DNA from 3 places in the Acidovorax sp. FG27 genome. Region 3 is predicted to be linked to each of the others. Evidence: riboswitches for the same ligand, from Rfam matches in the RefSeq annotation. Region 3 holds a riboswitch; each other region holds the start of a gene.
The links. A riboswitch is a leader RNA that binds a small molecule or an ion and turns the genes downstream of it on or off. The one in region 3 is predicted to bind cobalamin.

Region 1 (7,208 bases), on a different contig from region 3:
GGGGTGAGCGAGCACGAAATTCTCTCCGGGACAACAACACGGCCCCATCGTAGATTTGCTTCTATCCAAGCTGAACGACTTTGTTTCCATGACGATGGAACCAAAAGTTGGATGGGGGGCGCGCTCCGCCCCGCCTTACCGGCCGTGCCGCCGCAGCAAGGCCATCACGCAGCAGGCGCCGAGGCCGGCGGTGACGATGCCCACCGGCAGCTCCTGCGCGCCCAGCGCCGTGCGGGCGACCAGATCGCTGGCCAGCAGCAGCGCGGCGCCCAGCACCGCCGCCAGCGGCACGAAGCGCGCATGCAGCGGGCCGGCCAGGCGCCGCGCCAGGTGCGGCACCATCAGCCCGACGAAGCCGATCACGCCGCAGAGCGCCACGCAGCAGGCGGTACTGAGCGCCGCGACGACGAACACCTGCAGCCGCAGCCGCTGCGGTGCCACGCCCAGGCTGTGGGCGGTGTCGTCGCCGGCCAGCAGCGTGTCCAGCGCCCGGTGGCGCCGGGCGACGAAGGCGGCGGCAAGCAGCAGGCCGGCTGCGGGCAGCCAGAGGTTGTCCCACCGCGCCAGGCCCAGCCCGCCGAGCGACCAGAACACCACCGCATGCGCCGCGCGCTGGTCGCCGGCGAACACCAGCACCTGGGTCACCGCCCCCAGCAGGAACGACATCGCCAGGCCCCCCAGCACCATGTGGGCCGGCCCTTCGCCGCCCACCCGGCGCACCAGCAGCAGCACCGCGCCCGCGGCGACCAGCGCGCCGCCGAAGGTGGCGAGCGGCAGGGTCCAGGCGCCCAGCGCGTCGCCGGCCCAGCCGATCACGGCCACGGCGGCGGCCGAGGCGCCGGACGACAGCCCGAAGAGAAAAGGGTCGGCCAGGTCGTTGCGGGTGCTGGTCTGCAGCAGGCTGCCCACCACCGCCAGCGAGGCGCCCACCAGCAGCGCCAGCAGCAGGCGCGGCAGGCGCAGCTCGCGCACGATGGCCTGGGCCATCTCGCCCGGCGGCGGGCCGGCCCACCCGGGCGCCCAGGGCCCCGCCAGGGCGGCCAGCGCCGCGCGCCAGCCCAGCGTTTGGCTGCCGACGGCGAGCGAGGCCACGGCCAGCGCGCCCAGCAGCAGCGCACCGGCCAGGGCCAGGGCGACGGCGCGGGGCTTCACCGGGGCGCCCTCAGGGCGCGGGCGATCTTCTCGATGGCGTCGATGTTGGCGGGCCCCGGCGTCAACTCGGCATAGCGCAGCACGACATAGCGGCGCTCGCGCACGGCCTGCGTCAAGCGCATGGCGGGGTGCCGCTCCAGCACGCGGCGCAGGTGCTCCGGCCCCTGGCCGTTCTGGTAGTCGAGCAGCACGATGAATTGCGGGTCGCGCTCGGCCACGGCCTCCCAGGACGCGGTGCCCCAGCCCATGGCCAGGTCGCCCAGGGCATTGGCGCCGCCGGCCGCCGCGATCAGCGCCTGCGGCATGGCGGCGCGGCCGGCGGTGAAGGGCTTGTCCTCGCCCGAGTCGTAGACGAACACGCGCGGCGCCCGCGCCAGCGGCGGCTGGGCGGCGGCGCGCACCCGCCCACGCCAGCCGGCCACCAGCCGCTCGGCCGCGCCCTGCCGGCCGAAGACGGTGCCCAGGCGCAGCACGTCGCCGTAGAGCAGGTCGAGCGTGGCCTCGGGCTTGACTCCGCCGGTGGGGATGCAGCTTTCGGTCAGCACCAGCGTGGGCACGCCGTGGCGCGCCAGCGTGGCGGGCGTGACCTCGCCGCCGGGCTGCATGCCGTAGTACCAGCCGGCGAAGAACAGGTCGGGCTGCACGGCCAGCAGGTTTTCCAGCGTCGGGTACCGGGGCGCCAGCTCGGGCACCTGGCCCAGGGCGCTGAAGAATTCCGGCCCGGCCTTGTACCAGCCGGTGATGCCGGTCACCCCCGCCATGCGCGGCTGCAGGCCCAGGGCCAGCGCCATTTCGGCCATGTTGAGGTCGTGCACCACCATGCGGCGCGGGGGTGCGTCGAAGCGCACCGGCTGGCCGCAGCTGCTGACCGTGACGGGAAAGCCCGGCTCCGCAGCCATCGCCATAACCGGCACCACGCCCAGCAGCGCGGCGGCCAGCGCCGCCACCCGTTTCGCCCACCGCCTGCCCGCGCTCATGCTGCGGCCCTTTCGAACGACCACAGCGTGCCGCCGTGGCGCGGGTGCCGCGTGTGCACCAGCTCCATCCCGAAGACCGAAGCCACCCGGGCGGCGCTCAGGGCCTGCGCCGGCGCGCCGTCGGCCACCAGCCGGCCGCCCTGCAGCACCCAGGCGCGGGTGGCGAAACCCGGCACCAGCCCCAGCTCGTGCAGTGCCGCGACCACCGTCAGGCCCAGGCTGCGCACCAGCGCCAGCAGGTCGGCGCGTGCGGCCAGGTCCAGGTGATTGGTGGGTTCGTCCAGCAGCAGCAGCGTGGGCTGCTGGGCCAGCGCCCGCGCCAGGTGCACGCGCTGGCGCTCGCCGCCCGACAGCGTGGCCAGCGCCCGCCCGGCCAGGCCGTGCACGGCGCAGGTGCGCAGGGCATGTTCCACGGCCGCGTCGTGTTCGGCGCGGCTGGCGCCGTGCCGATGCGGCAGCCGGCCGAAGGCCACGTAGTCGCGCACGCGCAGGCCGCCCTCCACCGCCTCGGCCTGGCTCAGCAGCGCCACGTGGCGGGCGCGCGCGGCGGCGGGCCAGTCGGCCAAGTCGCGCCCCAGCAGGCGCACCGCGCCCTCGGTGGGCGCCAGGCGGGCGGCCAGCAGTTTCAGCAGCGTGCTCTTGCCCGCCCCGTTGGGGCCGACCAGGGCCACGCATTCGCCCGGCCGGACGATGGCGTCGATGGGCGCGATCAGCGCCCTGCCCTCCGGCGTGCGGAAGGCGGCGCCCTGCAGTTGCAGCACCGGAGTGGGCAGCGTCATGGTTGGGCGACTGCGCTCAGAGCGTCCAGCGCAACGCCAGCTCGTAGCTGCGCGGGGCACCCAGCAGGATCTGGTCGGGGTAGAACGGATCGGCCCATGCCGCATAGGCGCGGTTGCCCAGGTTGCGCCCGCGCAGGGTGAGCTGCACGCCGCGCGCCACGTCCACCGCCAGCGCCGCGTCGAACACGGTGTAGCCGTTCAGGCGCACGGTGTTGGTGTCGCTGTGGAAGCGCTCGCCCACGCGGCGCACAGACGCCGACAGCTGCATGGGCACTCCGGCCACGAAGCGGTAGCCCACGCCGGCATTGGCGACCCATCGCGGCGCGTTGGGCGGCTGGTTGCCGGAGAACGACGTGCCGTCGGCCTGCAGGTAGCCTTCGTAGCGCGCCCGGTTCAGCGCCAGGTTGGACCAGAGGCTCCAGTGCGCATCGGGCCGCAGCGCAAGCGAGGCCTCGACGCCGCGTGACTTCAGCGCGCCGGCCTGCGCCAGCTGCTGGCCGCCCTGCGCGGCGTAGACGTTGCGGCGCTCGGTGTCGTAGTAAGCCAGCGTCCATTCGCCGCGCTGCTGCCAGAACGACTGCTTCACGCCGACCTCGGCATTGCGCGTGCGGGTCAGGTCCAGCGGCTGGGTGGCGCCCAGCAAGAAGATGTTGTTGGCCGCCACGTCCGCCGCCGTGCCGTACTGGCCGTAGACGGTGGTGCCGGGCGCCGCGTCCCAGGTCAGGCCGATGCGGCCGGTGGTGGGGTTCCAGGTCTTCTCGTACGGAAAGCCCGCGCGCTGCACGCCGGCGGTGTTGGCGGAGCTTCTGTCCAGCGCGATGCGTTCATGGCGCAGCCCGCCGATGAGCGCGACGGTGGGCGCCACGCGCAGCCGGTCTTCCAGCGCCAGCGCGGTGTTGCGGATGGCGGTGGTCTGCAGCTGGGTGGTGAGGCGCCCGTAGCTGCCGCGCGCGGGGTCCACCAGGCTCACGCTGTCGCCAGGGAAGTTGGCGGCGCCGGGGCGGTCCAGCTGGAGGTGGCTGTGCTCGAAGGCGGCGACCAGGCGGTTGTCCAGGCCGCCCAGGCGGGCGTCCCACTGCGCTTCGGTCTTGTTGCCCCAGCTGGTCTGGTCCTGCGCCACGTAGAAGCGTTCGCGGTCCACGAGGCCGGTGGCCGCATTGAACGCGCTGATCTCGTTGTTGAGCCAGGTCCGGTCGGCCGTGTAGCGCCAGAACTGGCTGCGCAGCACCACGGCGTCGCTCGCCTGCCATTCGCCGCCCGCGCGCAGCCAGGTTTCACGCGCTTCGTTGCGGTTGTCCTGCACGTTGTAGTTGGTGCGCAGCGTGCGCCCGTCGATGGCCACCGGCCCCATGGCGCTGCCGTTGAAGCCCGACGTGTAGCTGCCCGAGACGATGCCGCCACGCGGCTGCACGCCGGGTGCGCCAGCGGACACCAGAGGCGTGCCCCAGTAGCTGCTGCCGCTGTCGCGCTTGGCTTCGCCGGCGACGAAGAGCTTCACGCCCGGCGCGGCCCGCCAGTCGAGACCGCCCGACAGATGCCGGTTGCGCTGGCCGGTGTCGTCGATGAAGCCGTCGCCGTTCGACGCGCTGGCGTCCAGCCGATAGTCCAGGTCCTTCCAGGCCGTGGTGCCGCCCGAGCCGATCGACACGCGGCGGTCGCCGAACGAGCCGGCCGAGGTGTTCACCTCGGTGCGCACCGGCCCCTGGTGCGGGGCCTTGGTGACGAAATTGACCGCGCCGCCGGTGGCGCCCTCGCCCGACATCAGCGAGGCCGCGCCCTTGAGGAACTCGACGCGCTCCAGGTTGGCCGTGTCCATCACGCGCGAGGTCATGTTCGGCGGGCCGACCTTGATGCCGTTGTAGAGCGTGTTGAGCTGGCTGTTGGCGAAGCCGCGCATCGAGAACGCGCTGGGCTCGGCCGGGAAGTCGCCCGCCAGCACGCCGGTGGCCGCCTGGGCGGCCTGGGTCACGGTGCGCAGGCCGCGCTCGGCCAGCACCGCCGCGGGCACCACGTCGATGGACGCGGGCGTCTCGCGCACCGAGAGCCCGAGCCGCGACGCGCTTGTGGCGGTCTGCTCGAGCGGGGCCGTGGAATCGGGTGGCAAGGCCGTGCCGGTGACGACGACGTCGGGCAGGGTCGATGGGGTGGTTTGCGCGCACAGCGGAAATGCGGCGGCCAGGGCCAGGGGCCACACGGCCACCCGCGCGAAGCGAGACGAGTGATGCATACGATCGATGGAAGACACATAGGCCCTGCGCCAGCCACCCGCCAGCACGTGAGCGTCACGGCACCGTTCCCGAAGGAGCAGCACCTCTTGTTGGCCGGTATCCGGGCTGGCGGATGAATCCCCCCGAGCCTTCCCAGGTGCTTGTTCAAGGCATCCAGTGGCTGTGGGCGAGGAGATCGGAGCGCCCCGAGGAGCGCCCCATCCGTTGACCGTTGCGGGGGCAGCGCAGGCGCGGCACTTTCCTGTTCGGTGGTGCTTCCCTGCTTCCCGTTGAACTGCGGCGTGCGAACCACGCTGCGAGCACCAACGCGGCGATTCTAGGGGCATGAGGAGCTCGGGGGGAGCATGGCGCATATGATAATGCATTATCAATATCAATCAGCCGAGTCACTGCGTCTTTTGGACGCGGCCGCTTCGGCTCGCATGAGCGCCCGATAATTCCTGCTTCTTCCCGCCCATCAGCCCGCGACTCCAGCGCACCCGCATCCATGGAACGATCCACCAGGCAACGCACCGCCATCCAGGCCGCCATCGAGGCGGCGCACCGGCCCCTGACGCCCCAGGAAGTGCTGGAAAGCGCCCGCGAAAGCGTGGAGGGACTGGGTCTGGCGACGGTCTACCGCAACATCAAGGCGCTGGTGGAGGACGGCGCGGTGCAGGTGGTGAACCTGCCGGGCGAGAGCCCGCGCTACGAGTCGGCCGCGCATGACCACCACCACCACTTCCAGTGCACGGTGTGTTCGCGGGTGTTCGACGTGCACCAGTGCCCGGGCGACCTGCTGGATCTGGCGCCCAAGGGGTTCACGGTGGAGCGCCATGAGCTGACGCTCTATGGCCGGTGTGCCGACTGCGGCAAGGCGCGCCGGCGGTAGCGGGCCGGATGGATCGGCCCGCCTTCGATTGCTATTATTTATATAGCATCAGGCGCTTGCAGGACAAGCGCTGACGGCCGATTCGATGCCAAATGCTGCGTTCACAGCTTGGCGATCGACACCTCGGTGGACTTCACCAGCGCCACCACGTCCGAGCCCACGCCCAGGCCCAGCTCGTCCACCGAGCGGGTGGTGATGACCGAGGTGACGATGCCCCAGGGCGTTTCGACATCGACCTCGGAGACGACGTCGCCGCGCACGATCTCGCGGACCTTGCCCTTGAACTGGTTGCGGACGTTGATGGCTTGGATGGACATGGTGGACTCCTGTTGAAAAAACAAACGGTGTGGATGGAAACGGGTGCAAGGAACTAGACCGCCCAGCGCAGGCCATGGGCCGGCACGCCGGGCCAGAGCGCGTCGGCCGCCTGCGGGCCGGCGGCGTCACCCGGCGCGGGCTTTTGCAGCACGCGGTCGAGGATGCGTTTCTCGAGCGCGGCGAACGCGGCGTCGCCCTGCGACCGGGGCCGCGCCAGGGCGATGCGCTCGTCCAGCGCGATGCGGCCGTCCTCGATGAGGATCACCCTGTCGGCCAGGGCCACGGCCTCCTGCACGTCGTGCGTGACCAGCAGCGCGGTGAAGCGGTGGCGCAGCCACAGGCCTTCGATCAGGCGGTGCATCTCGATGCGGGTGAGCGCGTCCAGCGCGCCCAGCGGCTCGTCCAGCAGCAAGAGGCGCGGCTGGTGCACCAGCGCCCGCGCCAGGGCCACGCGCTGGCGCTGGCCGCCCGACAGGCGCGCCGGCCATTCGCCCTCGCGCTCGGCCAGGCCCACCTGGGCCAGCACCTCGCGGCCCCGGTCGCGCAGCGCGTCGGGCAGGCCGAGGGTGACGTTGTCCAGCACGCGGCGCCAGGGCAGGAGGCGCGCCTCCTGGAACATGATGCGCGTGTCGGCATGCAGGCCGCGCACGTCCTGGCCGTCTGTGGTGAGCGTGCCGCCGCTGGGGGCCTCCAGCCCCGCGACCAGGCGCAGCAGCGTGCTCTTGCCGCAGCCGCTGCGGCCCACGATGGCGACGAATTCGCCCGGCTCGATGGCGAGCTGCGCATCGCGCAGCACCTCGCGCTGGCCGTAGCGCTTGTGCAGGCCCCGCGCATGCAGCCGCACGCCGCCCGGGGCGCGTGCGGCCGCAGCGGCCGGTGGGTG
Region 2 (7,208 bases), on a different contig from region 3:
CGCCGCCTGGGATCGGGACGGGTTCTGGGAGGGCGACCTGACCGTGCCCAGCCCATCCGGCGAGCCCTGCGCGGTGCACCTGTCGTGGGTGGCTCTGCGCGACGAGGCGGGGCTGCTGCTGCAGAGCATCGGCTTCATGCGCGACCTGACGTCCGAGCGCGCGGCGCAGCGGCGTATCGAACAGCTGGCCTTCAGCGACGTGCTGACCGGCCTGCCCAACCGCCTTCTGCTGTCGCGCCGGGTGGAAGCGGCCATCGCCGCGACGCCCCGCGAGTCCGAGACCGGCTTCGCGATCCTGTTCCTGGACCTCGACCGCTTCAAGATCGTCAACGACTCGCTGGGCCATCCGTTCGGCGACCGGGTGTTGAAGCTGGTGGCCGAGCGCCTGCAGTCGTGCCTGCGGCATACCGACATGCTCTGCCGCCTGGGCGGCGACGAATTCGTGATCTACCTGCACGGCGGCGATGCCGGCGTGGCCGAGTGCGTGGCGCGCCGCATCCTCGACGACATGCTGCGGCCCTTCGTGCTCGATGCGATGGGCTTTTCCATCCAGTGCAGCATCGGGGTGGCCCTCTATCCGCAGGACGGCCGCACGCTCGACGAGCTCGTCAAGCAGGCGGATACGGCCATGTACCGCGTGAAGGAGCGTGGTCGGGGCAACTACGGCTTCTACCAGCCGCAGATGAACGCCAATCTGCTGGCCCGCATGAAGATGGAGCACGGCATGCGCCAGGCGCTGGGCCTGGGGCAGATGGCGGTGCATTACCAGCCGCAGGTGTCCATGGCCTCCGGCCGCATCGTGGGGGCCGAGGCGCTGGCGCGCTGGAGCAGCCCGGAATTCGGCGCGGTGTCGCCCGGCGTGTTCATTCCGCTGGCAGAAGAGTCCGGTTTCATCGTCACCCTGGGCGCGTGGGTGATGGAGCAGGCGATCGAGGAAGCCGCGGGCTGGCTGCGCTCGGGCACGCCGCTGGTGGTGGCGGTGAACGTGTCCGCGCTGGAATTCCGCCAACCGGACTTCGTGGACCGCCTGGTCGCACTGCTGGAGCGCCACCGCCTGCCCGCCACCTTGCTGGAGCTGGAGCTGACCGAGACCATCCTGCTGCAGGACGCGCAGGAGACGGAGCAGCGCCTGCTCACGCTGGCGGGCCTGGGCATAGGCCTCGCCATCGACGATTTCGGCACCGGCTATTCGAGCCTGGCCTACCTGAAGAAGCTGGCCATCCACAAGCTCAAGATCGACCAGTCTTTCGTGCGCGGTCTGCCGGACGACGAGGGCGACCGCGCCATCGTGAGCGCGATCACCAGCATGGGCCGGGCGCTGCACATCGAGGTGATCGCCGAGGGGGTGGAAACGGCGGCCCAGCGGGCGGCGCTGGAGCAGATGGGCTGCCAGCACTTCCAGGGCTTCCTGTGCGCCCCGGGGCTGCCGGCACCGCAGCTGCGCGCCCTCATCGCCAGCCACCAGCACGCGGCCTGGTCGCCGGCACCGGCGAACCGGGCGTCGCCCTGACGGAGCGCTGGGGGAGAGGGTAAGAGGGAGAGAGGGGTCTGCACGAGACCCTGGCCGGCGTCAGGCGGGTGTCGTGCAAAGAAACAAGGTGTCTGCGAATGCCACCGAGCCGTCATCCTGAACCGGGGGTTCAGGGGGGCGAGGGCAGCCAGGCGTTGGGTTCATCTGACGCGAGATGATCACGCTCACCGGGCGATGTACCAAGCCCGTGCTCAAAGAGCATTGGTTCAAGGAAATATAAAGCCCGGCAGCACCGCAGACGAGGTCATTGTAGGCTCGGCGCAAAGGCCGCGACGGCAAAACCCGCGCGGCCGGTGTTGGCGATTGCGCAGCGCTTGCCGGATGCGGCCATCAGGAGCATAAGCGCCCCCGCCCTCAGATCGTAAACACGTTCTCAGACGCGGGCGCCGCCGTCCAGCGCGTGGTCCAGCCGCTGCAGCAGGGCGTCGATGCGCTGCTGCGTGTCGGCCTGCGCCTCGGTGGCCGCGTGCCGGGCGGGGCCGTCGTCCAGCGGCAATGCGCCCTGGTCGAACAGGCCGGGGGCCGGCGCCGCCGGGCCCGGCAGGGGCGCCGCAGCCTCCACTTGCACAGAGTCCGCCGGAGGGACGGGTTGTTCGGCGGCGCTCCCAGCGGCCTCCTGGCGCGCCGCCTCGCGGTCCGACACCTCGAACGCCAGGTTCAACGCCGCCAGCACGGCGATGCGCTCGCGGGCCCGCACCTTGCCGGCATCGCGGATGCGCGTCATGGCGCTGTCCACGCGCTCCACGGCGTCCAGCAGGCGCTGCTCATGCCCTTGCGGGCAGGTCAGCAGATAGCTTTGCTGCAGGATGCGGACCTCGATCTGCTTCATGGTGCGTCTTCTTTCGTGTCGGGCGTGGCCGGCAGGCGGTCGAGCAGGGCATCGACGCGCGCCCGCGCCGCGTTCAGGCGGGACTTGAGCGAATCGCGTTCCTGGGTCAGGTCCATCACCTGCTGGGCCAGCAATGCGTTGGTGCGCTGGAGTTCGGCATGCCTGGTCAGCAGCCGCTCGACCCGCTCGGCGATGTCATCGATGGAGGAGGTGTTTGCCATAGAGCGTGCGATTGTAGGGTTGCGCCGGCCTGGGGCCCTCGCGGCAACGATGAACAAACCAGTCACCCGCGTGCGGGGGTTGGCGGGGGCGATGCCGGCGTCGCCTAAAATCATGGGGTTGGTGCTCGCTGCATGGTTCGCATGCCGCAGTTCAACGGGAAGCAGGGAGGCGCCCCCACCGGGAGCGCGCCGAGCCTGCGCTGCCCCCGCAACGGTCAGCGACCGAACCACGCCAGGGTGTCCGAACGGATGCCCGCGGTGGTTCCCTCTCTCCATCCACATGCCACTGGGCGCGTTGAACAAGCGCCTGGGAAGGCGATGGGAGGGCGCGTCGCCAGCCCGGATACCGGCCAACACGGTGGCCGCCCACGCCTTCGATGGCGCGGGCGGCCGTGATGCCCAAGGACCGGCGGGGAGGCCGGTCAGGGTGAATCTTCCTGTGCACACCTCGTCATGACAACCCGCTTCCGTTTCCTGCGCCTCGCCGCGCTGCCCCTCGCCGTGGGCGCCGCCTGGCCCGCCGCCTCGCAAACCCTGCTGGCGCAAGCCGCCACCGCGCCCCAGCTGCGCGACACCGTGGTGACCGCCACCCGCGTGGAACGCCCGCTCGCCGACCTGGTGGCGGACGTCTCCATCGTCGACCGCGACACCATCGAGCGCAGCGGCGCCGTGGGCGTGATGGACGTTCTGGCCCGCCTGCCGGGCGTGGAGATTTCGCGCAACGGCGGGCAGGGCAGCAGCGGCAGCGTGTTCCTGCGCGGCGCCGAATCGCGCTTCACCGCCGTCTACATCGACGGCGTGCGGGTCGATTCGCAGACCACCGGTGGCGCGATGTGGGAGCAGATTCCGCTGGCGCAGATCGACCGCATCGAAGTGCTGCGCGGCCCGGCGGCGGCCGTCTACGGCTCCGACGCCATCGGCGGCGTGATCCAGCTCTTCACGAAGAAGGGCGAGGGCAAGCCCGCGCCGTATGCGCAAGTGGGCCTGGGCAGCCACGGCACGCGCACCGCGCAGGCGGGCGTGAGCGGCGGCGCCGGCATGGTGGACTATTCGCTGGGCATCTCGCACGAGCGAAGCGACGGTTTCAACGCCCGCCCCATCCCCACCGCCAATCCGGACGACGACGGCTACCGCCGCACCACGGGCAACGCCCGGGTGGGCCTGCAGATCGACGCACGCCACCGCATCGAGGGCACGCTGCTGGCCAGCAACCTCGAGTCGCAGTACGACAGCAGCCGCACGGCGGACGACCGCAACCACCACCAGCTGCGCACGGGCGGGCTGTCGTGGGCGGCGCGCTGGACCGACACCTACACCACGCGCCTGCAGGCCACCACCTCGCGCAGCGAATACCGCACCACGCCCAGCTTCTACGAGACCGAAACCACGCTGCGCAACTACCTCTTGCAGAACGAATGGCGCCTGGGCGCGCACCTCTTCACGGCCGCCCTGGAGCGCCGCGAGGACGAGCTGCGCAACCCGGCCGCGTTCGCCGGGGCGACCGAGCTGCACGGCGAGCGCTCGCAGAACGCGCTGGCGCTGGGCTACGGCGTCGCGGTGGGCGCGCATTCGCTGCAGGCCAACCTGCGCCGCGACGACGACAGCGAGTTCGGCGGCAAGAGCACCGGCAGCCTGGCCTACGGCCTGGCCCTGGCGCCGCAGTGGCGCGCCACCGTCTCGGCGGGCACCTCGTTCCGCGCGCCCACGCTGTACCAGCGCTTCAGCGAATACGGCGTCTCCACGCTGCAGCCCGAGTCGGGCCGCAACATCGAGGCCGGCCTGCGCTGGACCGAAGGCGACAGCAGCGTGGGCGTGGTGGCGTATCGCAACCGCGTGCGCAACCTCATCAACTTCGGCGCGCCCGGCAATTGCGCCAGCACCTTAGGCTGCTACGAAAGCATCGGCCGGGCCGAATACAGCGGCGTCACGCTGTCGGGCTCGCACCGCATGGCGGGCGTGAACCTGCGCGGCTCCATCGACTGGCAGGACCCGCGCGACCTGGACACCGGCCGCCAGCTGGCCCGCCGCGCCAAGCGCCATGCCTCGCTGGGCGCCGACACCGAGCTGGCCGGCTGGACCTGGGGCGCCGAGGTGCAGGCCTCGGGCCGCCGCTTCAACGAAGCCGCCAACACCAACGTGCTGGGCGGCTACGGGCTGGTCAACCTCTACGCCAGCACCCGCGTGGCGCGCGACTTCACCGTCCTCGCCCGCGTGGACAACCTGGGCGACAAGCGCTACGAGACGGCGCGCACCTATGGCACCGAAGGGCGCACGCTCTACGTGGGGCTGAAGTGGATGCCGCAGTGATGATGGCCGCAGCCGGCCGAGCGGCCTGACGCCCATGCAGGCGAACGACGCGCCCTCGACGCGCCGGGGCGATGCGGGGCGTGCGGCGGACGGCAGCGTCCGCTGCCCGGCCCTCGTCATCGCCGCCCCGGCCTCGGGCCAGGGCAAGACCACCGTCACCGCCGCGCTGGCGCGGCTGCATGCCCGCCAGGGGCGGCGCGTGCGCGTCTTCAAGTGCGGGCCCGACTTCCTCGACCCGCACTGGCACCAGCTGGCCAGCGGCGCGCCCGTGCACCAGCTCGACCTGTGGATGACCGGCGCCGCCGACTGCGCGCGCCGGCTGCACGCGGCCGCGCAGGACGCCGACCTGCTGCTCATCGAAGGCGTGATGGGCTTGTTCGACGGCGAACGCTCGGTGGCGGACCTGGCCATGCACTTCGGCATTCCGGTGCTGGCCGTGGTCGATGCCTCGGCCATGGGCGGCACGCTGGGCGCCATCGTGCACGGCCTGCGCCACTACCGCGACGGCCTGCCGTGGGCGGGCGTGTTGGCCAACCGCGTGGCCACCGAGCGCCATGCCGGCCTGCTGCGCGCGGGCCTGAACGATGCGGCCGACTGGCTGGGCGCGCTGCCCCGCGTGGCCCCGGCGGCGGGCGAAGGCGGGCCGCGCCTGCTGCCCGAGCGCCACCTGGGCCTGGTCGCCGCGCACGAGCTGCCCGACGCCCTGCAGCGCCTGGACGCCGCCGCCGATGCGCTGGCCGCCACGCCGCTGGGCCGGATGGACGCGGATGCGCTGCGGCGGCGCTGGTGCGCCGAATTCGCCGCCCCGCCCGAGGACGCCCCGCCCACGCCCGCGCTGCTCGCCGGCCGCACCGTTGCCGTCGGCGGCGATGCCGCCTTCTGCTTCGTCTACGACGCCAATCTGCAGACGCTGGAGCGCCTGGGCGCGCGCGTGGTGCGCTTCTCGCCGCTGCAGGACCCGGCCTTGCCGCCCTGCGACGCCGTCTGGCTGCCCGGCGGTTACCCCGAGCTGCACGCCGAGGCGCTGGCCGCCAACACCGGCATGCAGCAGAGCCTGCGCGACCATGTCGCCGCCGGCCGGGCCGTGTGGGCAGAATGCGGCGGCATGATGGCGCTCTTCGAATCGATCACCCTGCAGGACGGCCGCCGCCTGCCGCTCTGGGGCCTGCTGCCGGGCCATGTGACCGTGCAGCGCCGCCTGGCCGCGCTCGGGCCGCAGCAGCTCGAGGTGGCGGACGGCCAGGTGCTGCGCGGCCACACCTTCCACTATTCCACCTGCGACAGCTCCGCCGCCGTGCGCGCCCGCACCACCCGGCCCCATGCACCCGAGGGCGGCGCGCCGGGCGAGGCGCTCTACCGCCACGGCAGCGTGCAGGCCAGCTATTTCCACGCCTGGTTTGCCTCGAACCCGCGTGCCACGGCAGCGCTCTTCAGCGCTGCATGACCGCCATGTCCGCTGCCGCATCGCCTCTTTCTCCGCCGCCGCCATCGTTCCGGTCCGAATTCATCCTCGGCGGGCAAAAGAGCGGCAAGTCGCGACGGGCCGAGCTGATCGCACGCGACTGGTTGGCGGCATCGCCCGACCACCACCGCGCGCTGCTGATCGCCACCGGCCAGCCCTGGGACGACGAGATGCGCGAGCGCATCGCCCGCCACCAGCGCGATCGGGCCGAGCGCGTGCCCGGCCTGGCCACGCTGGAAGAGCTGCGTGACCTGGCCGGCGCGCTGGCGCGGCATTCCGATGCGCGGACGTTGATCGTCGTGGATTGCCTGACGCTGTGGCTGACGAACTGGCTGATGCCGGTGGACGTTGCTGCGGGCGCGGAATCCGAACCGAATCGGGCTCTGGCGCTTGATTATCAAGCGCAGGTTGCTATGTTTTTGGTAGCGATTTTGAACGCGCCGGGGCCGGTGGTGCTGGTGGGCAATGAGATCGGGTTGGGGGTGATTCCGATGGGGCGGGAGGTGAGGGCGTTCGTGGATGAGTTGGGGAGGGTGAATCAGAGGGTGGGGGAGGTGTGTGAGAGGGTGACGTTGGTGGTGGCGGGGTTGGCGCTTCGGCTGAAGGGGTGATGGTGGGGTCTGCTTTGGTTGCTGCCGTCTTTTGCGCAGTGCTGAGGGTTCGCCTCTGGCCGTTCGGGCTGAGCTTGTCGAAGCCTGGGTGCGCTGTGGGGGCGGTGCTGGAACGTGCTGAGCGGTTGCTTCCCGGAGCCGGGAATTCGCCCCGGCGGGCGAGTAACTTTCTTTCGTTTCGCCGAAAGAAAGTCACCAAAGAAAGGGCGACCCTGCTGTGCGTGTCCCTTCGCTTCGCTACGGGCAA
Region 3 (7,208 bases):
CAGGGGCGGTCCGGTGGCTGTGCAGTCGATTGTGGGCGGAGTGGCGCGTACGCCGGGGCGGACAGCCGCGCCGCAGCCTGTCAGCAAGAAGCCGACCTTGGGAATGTGCCGCGCCAAGGGCGTCTCGGGCCATTCTTCTGACGTGATTCGCCGGATCGGGGCGTACCGCGCTCGTCCGAACTGCTGTACCCAGTGCCTTGAGCCGCTTTGAAGAAGCGAATCAGCCTGTGGCATGAACGATCGTTCGAGGATATTTCCCTCCCGACCGTTTCCTGCGGCTTCTGCTTCGCTCACCCGGGCGCCCTGGGGGTGATGCGCCATCACCTACAAATGTAGTGATTTGTCATGGCATCAATAATCCGGAGCTTTTCTGGCGTGACGACTGTACGACACCGTTAAAGTTGCCAGCAAATTGCATAACGCAAGGTGAATACATGACAAAAAACCAGTACCGAGTAATCGTTGCCATGTCCTTCATCCTTTTCAATCTTTCGGCTCGGTTGGATGCGATTTTCGATCTGCTTCCAGATTCTTACAAAGGAAGACTACCGACTCCGCTCGATGGCGAAACGATCCTTTTTCTGGCCCTCACGATCTTGGGCGCGATCGCAGGGCTCTATGGGTCCATGAGATTTTTGTCGTGGGCGCCGATGCTCAACCTCATTACCGCTGGTTGTTTTCTGGTTCTCATACTAAGCAGTCACATGGTATTTATTAGTTCGTCCTGGGCTCAGGCTTTAACGCTTGTTGCCACCGCGAGTTGGGGGGTTGCTCTCGCACTGCCCTATATCAGTGACAACGTTGGGAGGATGTTCAAGTCGAAGCCAGATTAAGGGATGCGGCGCATTTTCTATCGCCCGTCCTGAGAAAAAAAGGCAGGCCCTTGATGCAAGCGGACAACCGCACCAGAGCCTCCCGGCGAAATGCCAGAGTTCCCCTCACTAGAATGCAGCGCACCGAAGCACCTGCCGAGCCCATCGCCTGACCGGTCACTGGGAATGCACCTTCACCGCGACCGCCTCCTGCCCATGCCTTTCCGCCTGCCCGGGCACTCCCGGCCATGAACCGCTGGCTGCCCTGGCCGCTGCCCGCCCTGCTGGCCTGGGGCGCCGCCTGGCTGGCCTACGCGGGGCTGCAGCGCTGGCTGCCCGCCGCCGTCGCGCTGGCGCTGGCCTGCGCCCTGGGCACGGCGGCCAGCCTGCTGGGGCAGGGTTGGTGGCGGCGCGGGCTGATCGCGGCGGGGTTTCCGCTGTCGCTCGTGCTCACCGGCACGGCCGCCGGCGTGCCGGCCTGGGCCTGGCTGGTGCCGCTGGCCCTGCTGCTGCTGGTCTATCCGCTCAATGCCTGGCGCGACGCGCCGCTCTTTCCCACCCCGCGCGGCGCGCTGCAGGGCCTGGCCGCGCTGGCCCCTTTGCCGCCCGATGCGCCCGTGCTGGACGCCGGCTGCGGCCTGGGCGACGGGTTGATCGCATTGCGCCAGGCCTACCCGCAGACGCGCCTGCACGGGCTGGAGTGGAGCTGGCCGCTGCGGGCCCTGTGCGCGCTGCGCTGCCCCTGGGCGCGGGTGCGGCGTGGCGACATCTGGGCGGCCGACTGGGGCGGCTATGCGCTTGTCTACCTCTTCCAGCGGCCGGAAAGCATGGAACGCGCCGCCGCCAAGGCCGGGGTGGACATGGCGCCGGGCAGCTGGCTCGCGAGTCTGGAATTCGAGGTGCCCGGCCGGGCGGCGGACGCCTGCCTGCGGGGCGAGGCCGGCGCCAAGCCGGTGTGGCTCTACCGCATCGGCGCGCCCGAAGCCTGAACGCGCGGGCCTTGGGGCCGGTCAGGCCCGGCGCTATGATGCCGCCGCGCTTCGCCCGCTTGCAGGGCATGGCGGCTGCCCGGCACCGCCTTTCACACCGACACTCCAACGACACCGAGAGGAATCGAACATGACCCGGAAGATGCACACCCTCCCTCTGCTGGCCACGGCCTGCGCCGCCGCCCTGCTGCTGGCCGGCTGCGAGACCACCAACATGCGCATGGGCAGCCCCGACGCCAAGACCGTCGCCACCGGCGCTGCCGGCGGCGCCAGCGCCTCCGGCGAGAGCAGCGAGCTGCAAAAGTGCGCCGCGCCTCTCGGCACCGTCTCCCTCGTGGAGAACCAGGACGCGGGCTGGTACACCATCCTGCGCAACGAATACAAGCTGCCGCCCACCGCCAACCTGCTGCGCCTGCTGATCCAGCAGTCCAACTGCTTCGTCGTCGTCGAGCGCAGCGCCTCCGGCATGCGCGCCATGGACCGCGAGCGCCAGCTGATGGGCTCCGGCGAGATGCGCGGGGGCAGCAACTTCGGCCAGGGCCAGATGGTCGCCTCCGACTATGGCCTCTCGCCCGAGATCATCTTCTCCAATTCCGACGCGGGCGGCATCGGCGGCGCCCTGGGGGGCCTGCTGGGCGGCGGGCGCGGCGCCGCCATCGCCGCCATCGGCGGCAGCATGAAGACGCGCGAGGCGAGCGCCATGCTGACCCTGGTGGACAACCGCTCGGGCGTGCAGGTCTCCGCCTCCGAGGGCAGTGCGTCCAAGAGCGACTTCGCGGGCTTCGGCAGCCTCTTTGGCGGATCGGCCGGCGGCTCGCTGGGCGGCTACCAGAACACCGCGCAGGGCAAGGTGCTGACGGCCGCCTTCATGGACGCATACAACCAGATGGTCGTGGCGCTGCGCAACTACAAGGCGCAGAGCGTGCAGGGCCAGGGCCTGGGCGGCGGCGGGCGCCTGGGCGTGGACGGGGGAGCTGCGCCCTCGCAGACCAAGGCGGGCGCCTCGATGTCCATGCGGCAGGCACAGGAGCGCCTCTCCGCGCTGGGCTACAACGTGGGCACGCCGGACGGCGCGGCCGGCCCGCGCACGACCAAGGCCTTGCGCGAATTCCAGAAGGACAAGGGCATCGCGGTGACGGGCCGCCTGGACGCGGCCACGCAGGACGCGCTCTCGCGCTGAACGCCGCCCCCGGCGCGCAGCCATTGCTGGCGCGCCGGCTGCACCGAACGGACCCGGCCCTGGCCGGGTCTTTTCGTTGGCGCCGGGCATGGTGCTACTGTTTTGATAGCTGCATGCGCTGATGGATCAAGCGCTGGAGCCCTCAACGGCTCGTCACTTTCAGCCACGGGCACCCACCGGCCTATACTCACCCCCGTTGGTGCTCGCAAGGCCATTGCGGCCGAGCAGTTAAACGGGAACCAGGGAGGGAGCGTCCGCCAAGGAACGTTCCCCAACCTGGGCTGCCCCCGCAACGGTACAGCGACGAAGACGGCACCGCCGGCTTCACCCTGCATGGAACACACGCCCACTGAAAGGCCCAGCGCCTTTTGGGAAGGGCCCATCGCAGCGTCGCCAGCCCGGATACCGGCCGACAGGGGGCGTCGCAGCCACCGGCTTTTTTGTCCGTCACAGGATGGAGGAGAGCCGGGGCGGCGGCGCCCATTTCACGGAACCTGCGGGGAGGCAGGAGTCCGGGCACACGCATTCCTGTCGGTTCTTTCCCATGCCAGTTTTCCTTGCGCGCGCGCCGCTTTTCGCGCCCTGCCGCCCATGACCGCCCCGGGCACCGTCTGGTTCGTCGGCGCCGGGCCGGGCGACCCCGAGCTCGTCACCGTGAAAGGCCGCGCCCTCATCGAGCGCGCCGGGGCCATCCTGTTCGCGGGCTCGCTGGTCAACGAGGCCGCCACCCGCTGGGCGCCGCCCGGCTGCGTCATCGCCGACAGCAAGGACATGACGCTGGAGCAGATGGCCGCCTGGCTCATCCTGCAGGCGCACAAGCACGAGACCGTGATCCGCCTGCAGACCGGCGACCCGGCGCTCTACGGCGCGCTGATCGAGGTGGTGCAGCCGCTGGACGCCGCCGGCGTGCCGGTGCGCGTGGTGCCGGGCGTGTCGTCGGCCATGGCCTCGGCCGCCGCCGCCGTGGAGAGCTTCACCCTGCCCGAGGTCACCCAGAGCGTGATCTTCACCCGCGTGGAAGGCCGCACGCCCATGCCGCCCGGCGAATCGCTGGCCGAGCTGGGCCGCCACCACTGCACGCTCTGCATCTTTCTGTCGATCACGCTGCTGCACAAGGTGCAGGCCGGCCTGCGCGAGGCGGGCTGGGCGGACGACGCGCCCATGCTGGTCGTGCACAAGGCCAGCTGGCCGGGCGAGGAGGTCATCGTGCGCGGCACGCTGGCCGACATCCGCGAGCGCTGCCGCGCCGCCGGCATCGTCAGCCAGGCCATGGTGATCGCCAGCCCCACGCTGGGCGCGCGCCAATGGCAGGAGCTTGCCAAGTCCAAGCTCTACGACGCAAGCTTCACCCACCGCTTCCGCCGCGCCAGCCAGCCGGCCGCAGCCAACGCTGCGCCCGAGGCCCCCGAAGAACCCCACGCACCGACCGCCCCATGACCACCACCATCCTCCTGATCGGCCACGGCTCGCGCGAGCCAGAAGGCAACGACGAGATCCACGCCTTCGTGCGCCAGTGGCGCGAGCGCCAGCCGGGCTGGCGCATCGAGGTCTGCTTCATCGAATTCGCGCCACCCGGCCTGCACGATGGCCTGCTGATGGCCGCCAAGGGCAGCAGCCGCGTGCTGGTGCTGCCGCTCATCCTGAACGCGGCCGGCCACGTGAAGATGGAAATCCCCGAAGCCATCGAGCATGCGCGAGAACACTGCCCGGGCGTCGAATTCCTCTACGGCCCGCACCTGACGGCCTGCGAGCCCATCCTCACCATCCTGCAGCGCCAGCTGCGCCGCTGCATGCAGAAGCTGGACATGCCCGACCCCACAACCACCGGCATCGTGCTGCTGGGCCGGGGCTCGTCCGACCGGCAGGCCAATGGCGACGTCGCCAAGATGGCGCGCTGGCTGCAGGAGGACAGCCACCACGAGTTGGTGGAGATCGCCTTCACCGGCATCACCTGGCCGCGCCTGGAGCGCGTGGTGCAGCGCCAGGCGCTGCTGGGCATGAAGCAGATCGTGGTGCTGCCCTACTACCTCTACACCGGCACGCTGATGCAGCGCATAGCCCGGCAGGTGGAGCACCTGCGCGTGCAGTATCCGCAGCTGCGCTTCGCGCAGTCGGGCCACTTCGGCATGGAGCGCGAGATCTTCGAGCTGCTGGAGCAGCGCGTGGCCGACCTGCAGGCGGGTCTGCCCGACAGCCGCCTGCCGTGCGACGGCTGCAAGTACCGCGAGATCGCGCACGACCTGGGGCATGGGCACAGCCATGAGCACACGCATGCGCATGCGCCTGTGGCCATCGCGGCGGCAGGTGCAGATCACGCGCACGACCACGGGCACAGCCATGGACACGATCACGCGCATGGACACGACCACGGGCATTCGCATGACCATGGCCACGATCACGCCCATCCCGGCCACGCCGCCCCCCAACCGGCCGGAGCCGCCGCATGAGCACGGTCAACACCGTCACCGAACAGCTCACGCGCGCCGGCCAGGCCATCGAGCACGACAGCTTCGCCATCATCGACGCCGAGGCCGGCCCGCATGCCTACACGGCGCAGCAGTGGCCCATCGTGCGCCGCATGATCCACGCCAACGCCGATTTCGAATTCAACGGCCTGACCGATTTCCACCCCGATGCGGCGGAGGCCGGCATCGCCGCCATGCTGCGCGGCGGCGCGCCCGTGGTGGCCGACGTGGAGATGATCTGCTCGGGCCTGTCGCAGCCGCGGCTGGCGCACTTCGGCATGCGCACGCACCAGTTCATCAGCGACGCCGACGTGATCGCCCAGGCCCAGGCCGAGGACACGACCCGCGCCGTGCAGGCCATGCGCAAGGCGCACCGGCAGGGGCTGCTGCAGGGCGCCGTCGTCGGCATCGGCAACGCACCCACGGCGCTCATCGAACTGGTGCGCCTGATCCGCGAGGAGGGCGTGCGGCCGGCCCTCGTGGTCGGCATGCCGGTGGGCTTCGTCTCCGCCGCCGAATCCAAGGATTTGATGGCGGAAGTCGCCGAGGTGCCCTGGATCGTGATCCGCGGCCGCAAGGGCGGCTCCACCCTGGTGGTGGCCGCGCTGCATGCGCTGCTGGCGCTGGCCGAGGCGCGGCAGAAGCACGCAGCGCCGCCACCGCAAGGCGCCGCCGGAGGCTGACCCCGCCATGATGGAAAAGACCGTCCGCCGCGGCACGCGCACCGGCTTCACCACCGGGGCCTGCTCCGCCGCCGCCGCGCGCGCCGCCGTGCTGGGCCTGGTGGGTGGCGCCGTGCCCGAGGCGGTGGACTGCCTGCTGCCCAACGGCGACGTGGTGCGCTTCGCCGTGAACGACGGCCACTGCGAAGGTTCCGGCGAGGGCGGCCAGGCCGCGCACGCCATGGTCATCAAGGACGCGGGCGACGACCCCGACTGCACCGACAAGGCCCACCTCACCGCCGACGTGCGCGTGCTGCCCGGCCGCCCGGGCGAAGTGGTGGTGTGCGGCGGCTTCGGCGTGGGCACGGTCACCATGGCCGGCCTGGGCCTGGAAGTGGGCGGCCCGGCCATCAACCCCGTGCCCCGCCGCAACATCGAAGACAACGTGCGCGCCGCGGGCGACCCGCTGCTTGCGCATGCCGGGCTGGAAGTGACCATCTCCGTGCCCCAGGGCGTGGAGATGGCCAAGAAGACGCTGAATGCGCGCTTAGGGATTTTGGGCGGCATCTCCATCCTGGGCACCACCGGCATCGTCAAGCCGTATTCCACCTCCGCCTACCGCGCCAGCGTAGTGCAGGGCGTGCAGGTGGCCGCCACGCTGGGCCATGGCGTGGTGGTGCTCACCACCGGCGGTCGCACCGAACAGTTCGCCATGAAGGAGCGGCCCGATCTGCCGGCTGCCTGCTTCGTGCAGATGGGCGACTTCCTGCGCTATGCGCTGGATGAAGCCGTGGCGCAGGGACTGCGCGAAGTGGTCATCGGCGGCATGGTGGGCAAGCTCACGAAGATCGCCCAGGGCGAGACCATCACCCACGCCAACCGCGCCGAGGTCGATACGCAATTGCTGGCCGAGCTCGCCGCCCGCATGGGCGCGCCGCCCGACGTGTGCGCCGAGATCGCCGCCGCCGAGACCGCCCGCTTCGGCGCCGAGCGCATGCAGGCGCTGGGCCTGGGCGAGCCCTTCCACCATGCGCTCGCGCAGGCCGTGGTGCAGACGCTCACGGCGCCCGACCGCTACGGCGACCGCTTCCACCTCACCG

Region 1: linked by a shared signal. The riboswitch ahead of ABWV53_RS14795 (TonB-dependent receptor) and the one ahead of cobM (precorrin-4 C(11)-methyltransferase) in region 3 are both predicted to bind cobalamin.
Region 2: linked by a shared signal. The riboswitch ahead of ABWV53_RS10535 (TonB-dependent receptor domain-containing protein) and the one ahead of cobM (precorrin-4 C(11)-methyltransferase) in region 3 are both predicted to bind cobalamin.

Annotation. Positions count from the first base shown of each region.
Region 1 is NZ_BAABVY010000010.1:194,953-202,160, reverse strand. Features, by position in the region: gene ABWV53_RS14810 (FecCD family ABC transporter permease) at 136-1,152, opposite strand; gene ABWV53_RS14805 (ABC transporter substrate-binding protein) at 1,149-2,129, opposite strand; gene ABWV53_RS14800 (ABC transporter ATP-binding protein) at 2,126-2,908, opposite strand; gene ABWV53_RS14795 (TonB-dependent receptor) at 2,925-5,135, opposite strand; cobalamin riboswitch at 5,211-5,458, opposite strand; gene ABWV53_RS14790 (Fur family transcriptional regulator) at 5,624-6,007, shown strand; gene ABWV53_RS14785 (TOBE domain-containing protein) at 6,109-6,324, opposite strand; gene ABWV53_RS14780 (ATP-binding cassette domain-containing protein) at 6,378-7,208, opposite strand, start outside.
Region 2 is NZ_BAABVY010000009.1:784,609-791,816, reverse strand. Features, by position in the region: gene ABWV53_RS10550 (sensor domain-containing protein) at 1-1,510, shown strand, start outside; gene ABWV53_RS10545 (cell division protein ZapA) at 1,905-2,360, opposite strand; gene ABWV53_RS10540 (DUF904 domain-containing protein) at 2,357-2,581, opposite strand; cobalamin riboswitch at 2,684-2,950, shown strand; gene ABWV53_RS10535 (TonB-dependent receptor domain-containing protein) at 3,035-4,888, shown strand; gene ABWV53_RS10530 (cobyrinic acid a,c-diamide synthase CobB) at 4,923-6,332, shown strand; gene ABWV53_RS10525 (bifunctional adenosylcobinamide kinase/adenosylcobinamide-phosphate guanylyltransferase) at 6,338-6,961, shown strand.
Region 3 is NZ_BAABVY010000008.1:198,075-205,282, reverse strand. Features, by position in the region: gene ABWV53_RS06065 (hypothetical protein) at 468-833, shown strand; gene ABWV53_RS06060 (class I SAM-dependent methyltransferase) at 1,061-1,801, shown strand; gene ABWV53_RS06055 (peptidoglycan-binding protein) at 1,932-2,981, shown strand; cobalamin riboswitch at 3,162-3,409, shown strand; gene cobM (precorrin-4 C(11)-methyltransferase) at 3,573-4,418, shown strand; gene ABWV53_RS06045 (sirohydrochlorin chelatase) at 4,415-5,428, shown strand; gene ABWV53_RS06040 (precorrin-8X methylmutase) at 5,425-6,129, shown strand; gene ABWV53_RS06035 (cobalt-precorrin-5B (C(1))-methyltransferase) at 6,137-7,208, shown strand, end outside.